Kribbella sp. NBC_01245: one gene and its partner. Each later gene encodes a partner of the first gene's protein in a complex. Links are inferred from orthologs where the notes say so. Each region holds a gene or a part of one and is shown in the gene's direction. Other genes may lie near its edges. The genes, in order: rpsG and tig.

Evidence for each region.
Region 2: the proteins of rpsG (region 1) and tig are in contact, whole or in part, in a crystal structure (PDB 3GTY), measured with the Thermotoga maritima proteins. The link is inferred for Kribbella sp. NBC_01245 from one-to-one orthologs. Residues at the interface, in WP_004081843.1 of Thermotoga maritima: Lys34, Lys52, Lys55, Glu59, Arg62, Gln63, Glu66, Asn67, Lys69, Val71, Arg95, Ala109, Lys110, Lys111, Gly112, Arg113, Pro114, Glu117, Glu121, Ile124, Ala125, Tyr127, Asn128, Asn129, Thr130, Gly131, Lys135, Asp139, Arg142, Met143; in WP_004081061.1 of Thermotoga maritima: Glu122, Val124, Val129, Leu130, Tyr133, Glu188, Gly259, Ile262, Tyr263, Glu266, Ser270, Glu273, Gln274, Glu277, Arg308, Gln311, Ile312, Ser315, Tyr316, Glu325, Arg329, Arg336, Leu363, Phe366, Trp367, Arg373, Leu377, Arg381, Leu384, Glu387.

Annotation. Positions count from the first base shown.
Region 1 is NZ_CP108487.1:6,984,710-6,987,957, forward strand. What follows is about bases 1-2,934. They hold rpsG (30S ribosomal protein S7), read left to right. Parts: upstream 1-1,199; coding sequence 1,200-1,670; downstream 1,671-2,934. Other genes in these bases: OG394_RS31900 (maleylpyruvate isomerase family mycothiol-dependent enzyme), read left to right, coding at 1-509; rpsL (30S ribosomal protein S12), read left to right, coding at 826-1,200; fusA (elongation factor G), read left to right, coding at 1,793-2,934. Outside these bases: more of fusA, read left to right, coding at 2,935-3,248.
Region 2 is NZ_CP108487.1:3,318,095-3,321,228, reverse strand. Bases 1-2,820 are described here. They hold tig (trigger factor), read left to right. Parts: upstream 1-627; coding sequence 628-2,013; downstream 2,014-2,820. Other genes in these bases: OG394_RS14565 (hypothetical protein), read left to right, coding at 2,134-2,820; OG394_RS14585 (AAA family ATPase), read left to right, coding at 1-260. Also shown: more of OG394_RS14565, read left to right, coding at 2,821-3,069; OG394_RS14560 (hypothetical protein), read left to right, coding at 3,080-3,134. UniProt on the Bacillus subtilis protein: Involved in protein export. Acts as a chaperone by maintaining the newly synthesized protein in an open conformation. Functions as a peptidyl-prolyl cis-trans isomerase.

The DNA of each region.
Region 1 (3,248 bases):
TCTCCGACTGGTACGCCGAAACCGGGCAAGCCCTCGTCAGCACGATGCGGGCCGCCCGTCCGGAGGCGCCCTGCTGGAATTTCGCCCCAGTGCCACAGGTGGCGGGCTTCTGGCCCCGGCGGCAGCTGCACGAGACCACCATCCACACGGTCGACGTGCTGCAGACGGCGGGCCGTCCGCCGGCGATCGAGGCGCGAGTGGCGGCCGACGGGGTGGACGAGGCCTTCCGGGTGTTCCTGCCGCGGATGCTGGTGCGGGGCTTCCCGCCCGCCGTGACCGAGCCGGTGACCGTGGTGAGCACGGACACCGATGACGTCTGGACGCTCACCCCCGTGGACGGCCAGGCGCCGCGGGTGGATGCGAGCCGTGGCGAGGCGTTGGCGACGATCTCGGCACCGGCCCGGGATCTCTATCTGGCCTTGTGGAAGCGGGCTTCTTTCGACTCGCTCGCCATCGCGGGAGACGCTCAGGTGGCGGCCGGCTTCCTCACTGGTCGGATCACGCCGTAGGTCCGGTACACTGGCCCGGACGGCTGCATGAACGACGTCCACACGATCTTTCCGAGCAGTGCTGACACCGGCTTAATGGTGCGAGCGGGGCTCTGTTTTGACCGTGCTGGGGGCAGCCGCTAGTCTTAACGATCGTGCCTGGGCTATCCCGGGCCGTCATGCGTGCCCCTCGTCTAAGGGACAGTGCGCGTGGCTCGGACTTCTCGCCGAAAGCCAAGATTACGGCTCAAGTGAGGGACTGTGCCATCGCGACACACCCGACCGCGGGGGTCAGGCGCGCAGAATCCGAACCGGACGACAGAAAGAGAACCACGCGGTGCCCACCATCCAGCAGTTGGTCCGCAAGGGCCGCCAGGACAAGGTGTCGAAGAACAAGACGCCGGCTCTGAAGGGTTCTCCTCAGCGTCGCGGTGTGTGCACGCGCGTCTACACGACGACCCCGAAGAAGCCCAACTCCGCCCTGCGCAAGGTCGCTCGAGTCCGCCTCACCAGCGGCATCGAGGTCACCGCGTATATCCCGGGCGTAGGCCACAACCTGCAGGAGCACTCGATCGTGCTCGTGCGTGGTGGTCGTGTTAAGGACCTTCCGGGTGTCCGGTACAAGATCATCCGCGGCTCCCTCGACACCCAGGGTGTCAAGAACCGCAAGCAGGCTCGCAGCCGTTACGGCGCGAAGAAGGAGAAGAGCTAATGCCCCGTAAGGGACCCGCTCCGAAGCGCCTGGTCATCATCGACCCGGTCTACAACTCGCCGCTCGTCACCAAGCTGATCTCCAAGATCCTGGTCGACGGCAAGAAGCAGATCGCGCAGAACATCGTCTACAGCGCGCTCGAGGGCACCCGTGCGAAGACCGGTACCGACCCGGTCATCACGCTGAAGCGTGCGCTCGACAACGTGAAGCCGAGCATCGAGGTGAAGAGCCGCCGTGTTGGTGGTGCCACCTACCAGGTGCCGATCGAGGTCAAGGCCGACCGGTCGACCACACTCGCGCTGCGCTGGCTCACCTCGTACTCCCGTGCTCGCCGCGAGAAGACGATGTCCGAGCGCTTGATGAACGAGATCCTGGACGCCTCCAACGGTCTGGGTGCTTCGGTCAAGCGTCGCGAGGACACGCACAAGATGGCCGAAGCCAACAAGGCGTTCGCCCACTACCGCTGGTGAGTCGGGGCCGGACACCCGGCCCCAGCCGAACCCCTTTTTTGCACCACAGAAGCGAGAGGTAGACCACCGAGGTGGCCGTAGACATCACCACCGACCTGAGCAAGGTCCGCAACATCGGCATCATGGCGCACATCGACGCCGGTAAGACGACGACGACTGAGCGGATCCTGTTCTACACCGGTATCAACTACAAGATCGGTGAGGTCCACGAGGGCGCCGCCACGATGGACTGGATGGAGCAGGAGCAGGAGCGCGGCATCACCATCACGTCCGCCGCGACGACCTGCACCTGGAAAGACCACACCATCAACATCATCGACACCCCGGGCCACGTCGACTTCACCGTCGAGGTGGAGCGCTCGCTGCGCGTCCTCGACGGTGCCGTCGCGGTGTTCGACGGCGTCGCCGGTGTGGAGCCGCAGTCGGAGACCGTGTGGCGTCAGGCCGACCGCTACGGCGTGCCGCGGATCTGCTTCGTGAACAAGCTGGACCGGACCGGTGCCGAGTTCATGCGCTGTGTCGACATGATCGTCGACCGGCTGGCCGCGACGCCGCTGGTGCTGCAGCTGCCGATCGGGTCCGAGGCCGACTTCATCGGCGTCGTCGACCTGGTCGGGATGCGCGCGCTGACCTGGCGTGGCGAGACCACCATCGGTGAGGACTACACGGTCGAGGAGATCCCGGCCACGCACACCGAGGCCGCCGCCGAGTGGCACGACAAGCTGGTCGAGACGCTGGCCGAGGCCGACGACGAGATCATGGAGATGTACCTGGAGGGGCAGGCCCCGACCCAGGAGCAGCTCGTCGCGGGTATCCGTCGCGCCACGCTGGCCAGCAAGATCACCCCGGTCCTGACCGGTACGGCGTTCAAGAACAAGGGCGTTCAGCCCCTGCTCGACGCCGTCAACGCGTACCTGCCGAGCCCGGTCGACGTACCGGACATCGAGGGTCACGACGTCAAGGACCCCGAGGTCGTCGTCCACCGCAAGCCGATGGACTCCGAGCCGTTCGCGGCCCTGGCGTACAAGATCGCCGCTGACCCGCACCTGGGCAAGCTGACCTTCCTGCGCGTCTACTCGGGCAAGCTCGAGACCGGCACCCAGGTCCTGAACCCCACCAAGGGGCGCAAGGAGCGGATCGGCAAGATCTACCGAATGCACGCGAACAAGCGTGAGGAGATCGCGTCGGTCGGCGCCGGCCACATCGTCGCCGTGATGGGTCTGAAGGACACCACCACCGGTGAGACGCTGTGCGACACGAACAAGCCGGTCGTGCTGGAGTCGATGACCTTCCCGGCCCCGGTGATCTCGGTCGCCATCGAGCCGAAGTCGAAGGGCGACCAGGAGAAGCTGGGCGTCGCGATTCAGCGGCTCGCCGAGGAGGACCCGACCTTCCAGGTCCGGACCGACGAGGACACCGGCCAGACGATCATCGCCGGTATGGGTGAGCTGCACCTGGAGATCCTGGTCGACCGGATGAAGCGCGAGTTCCGCGTCGAGGCCAACGTCGGCAAGCCCCAGGTGGCCTACCGCGAGACCATCAAGAAGAAGGTCGAGAAGATCGACTACACGCACAAGA
Region 2 (3,134 bases), 3.7 Mb from region 1 along the record:
CCCGCAAGCAGCTGGATTTCTTCCTCGAATCCTTGGCGCCGCGCGAGGTGTTGTTCGTTGTCCTCACGCCGGGCATCGAGGTCTGCAAGTACCGAAACACGATCAGGGATCCACGGGAACGGTTCGACTTCGAGGGGTACGACGGGCTCGAGGCTGAGATGAAGCGGGAGCTCGGCGATGCCGGCTGGTGGTTCGACACCGCGGCCCTCACCCCCGACGAGACCGCTGATCGGATCGTGGCGTCGGCGGCCGGCGCATGACGAAGGCCCCGGCCAGGTGGCCGGGGCCTTCGGTTGAGCGGGTGACGAGAATCGAACTCGCGTAGTCAGTTTGGAAGACTGGGGCTCTACCATTGAGCTACACCCGCAGGCGTCGCCCATGATTCCACATGGCCGGGGCGACGCTCAAATCGATTGGTCGAGGGGGGTGGGCGCGAGCATGGCTCTGCGTCCACTAGACTCGTGCGGTCGCCACCGGGGCGTAGCGTAGTGGCTAGCGCGCCTGCTTTGGGAGCAGGAGACCGCAGGTTCGAGTCCTGTCGCCCCGACAAAACCCTCTGCGAAGCCGTGTAAACGGCTGCGCGAGCGCAGTACCGATCAGCGTCACCGACCAAGGAGAACCGCCACCGTGAAGAGCACCGTCGAGTCCGTGAGCCCGACCAAGGTCCGGCTCATCGTCGAGGTGCCGTTCGAGGAACTCAAGCCGAGCCTCGACGCGGCGTACCAGAGCATCGCCCAGCAGATCGTCGTCCCGGGCTTCCGCAAGGGCAAGGTTCCCCCGCAGGTCATCGACCAGCGGGTCGGTCGGGGTCCGGTGCTCGAAGAGGCCATCAACGACGCGCTGCCCAAGCTGTACTCGCAGGCCGTCCAGGACAACCAGGTCAAGGCGATCGGCCGGCCTGAGGTCGACGTGACCGAGTTCAACGACAAGGAGAGCCTGCAGTTCTCCGCCGAGGTCGAGGTCCGTCCCGACCTCACGCTGCCGGATCTCGACGGTATCGAGGCCGAGGTCGAGGACATCGCGATCAGCGACGACGAGGTCGACGAGCAGGTGGAGGCGCTGCGTCAGCGCTTCGGCTCGCTGAACCCGGTCGAGCGCGCGGTCGCCGACAAGGACTACATCACCCTCGACCTGTCGGCCAGCAAGGACGGCGTGAAGGTCGAGGAGGCGCAGGCCACCGGTCTGTCGTACCAGGTCGGCAGCGGTCAGCTGCTCGACGGTCTGGACGAGGCCGTGATCGGTCTGTCCGCCGGCGAGTCGGCCACCTTCACCACCCAGCTGGTCGGCGGTGAGCTGAAGGGTGAGGACGTGCAGGTCGACGTCACCGTCACCGCCGTCAAGGAGCAGGAGCTGCCGGAGTTCGACGACGACTTCGCCCAGACCGCCTCGGAGTTCGACACCGCCGAGGAGCTCAAGGCCGACGTCCGGACCCGCCTGGAGCGTGGCAAGCGCCTCGAGCAGGCCGGCGACGCCCGCGACGCCGTGCTCGAGAAGATCCTCACCCTGGTCGACGTGCCGGTGCCGGACGGTCTGCTGACCGACGAGCTCGCCGCCCGCCGGGAGAACCTCGAGCAGCAGCTCGGCTACTCCGGCATGACCTTCGCGCAGTTCCTCGAGACCGAGGAGCAGACCGAGGAAGAGTTCGACGAGGACCTGAAGAAGCGGTCCGAGGACGCCATTCGCGCACAGTTCGTGCTGGACCTGGTTGCCGAGCAGCAGGAGCTGAGCGTCAACGACCAGGAGCTGACCGAGCACATCATCCGGCACGCGCAGCGTTCCGGTGTCAGCCCGGACCAGTTCGCCCAGCACGCCGTCGAGCACAACCTGGTGCCGAGCCTGGTGTCCGAGGTCGTCCGCGGCAAGGCCCTCGCCCACCTGGTCGAGAACGCGAAGGTCACCGACGCCTCCGGCAACGTGGTCGAGCTCAAGACCCTGCAGCCCGACGGCTCGTACGGCGACCCGGCCGACGCCGCCGCCGAGGCTCCGGCCGAGGAAGAGCCCGTCAAGGCCTGACCTCAACAGCACTCCAGACAGCGGTCGCCCGGTCAGGGCGGCCGCTGTTCTGCATTCCGCCAGTGAAGTGCCAGCGTCCTCTCCTACCGTCGCGCCCACGCCGATTGGAGAGGACCAGCCATGAGTACGACGATGCACCCCGCTGCCGAGGTGCCCGCCGCCCCCAAGCGCGCCACGGCGACCCCGAGCCTCGACCTGTTCGCCCGCGGCGGCGACAACGCCCTCTGGCACCGGTGGTGGGCAGCAGGCGTCGGCTGGACCTGCTGGCAGAGCCTGCGCGGTGAGCTGGGCGACGGCGCCGGAGCCGCCTCCCACGACCCTGGGATCGTCCACGTGGTTGCGCTCGGCATAGACGGCCGTATCAAGAACAGGGCGTTCGTGAACTCCGGAGGCATCACTGGCGGCTGGAGCAACTGGTCTCAGCTCGGCAACCAGCAGTTCCTTGCGTCGCCCGCAGCGGCCTCCTGGGGCAGCGACCACTTCGAGGTGTTCGCCACCGGTACGGACAAGCGCATCTGGCACAACTGGTACCGCTTCGGCGGTGGCGGTTGGAGCGGCTGGTACGCGTTTGCCGCCGACACGAAGCTGTTCAAGTACGCGCCCGCCGCAGCCTCGTTCGACGCGCAGAAGCTGAACGTCTTCGGTCTGGGGGAGGACGGCCGGATCTGGGAGCGCGCCCACCTCGGCAACGGCCAGTGGAGCGCCTGGCGCGCGATGGGCGACGACCTGTTCGACTCGGCGCCCGCGGCCACGTCGTGGGGTAAAGGCCATCTCGAGGCCTTCGCACGATCGGCCGACGGGCGGATCTGGCACAACTGGTACCGCTTCACCGCCGGCGCCTGGAGCGGCTGGTACGTCTTCGATGGGCCGCAGCGGTTCAAGGAGTCGCCCGCAGCCGCCTCGCACGCCCCGGAGACCCTCAACCTCTTCGCCCTGGGCACGGACGACCGGATGTGGCAGCGCTACCACCTCGGTGGCGGCTCCTGGAGCGCCTGGGCGCCGATGGGCGACGACCTGTTCACCTCCTCGCCCGCAGCGGCGTCCTGGTCCATCTGAGAGGCCTGCCATGACCGATTCGCGCATCAGCCGCCGCCTACTCCTCCAACTGGCCGCCGGCGCCG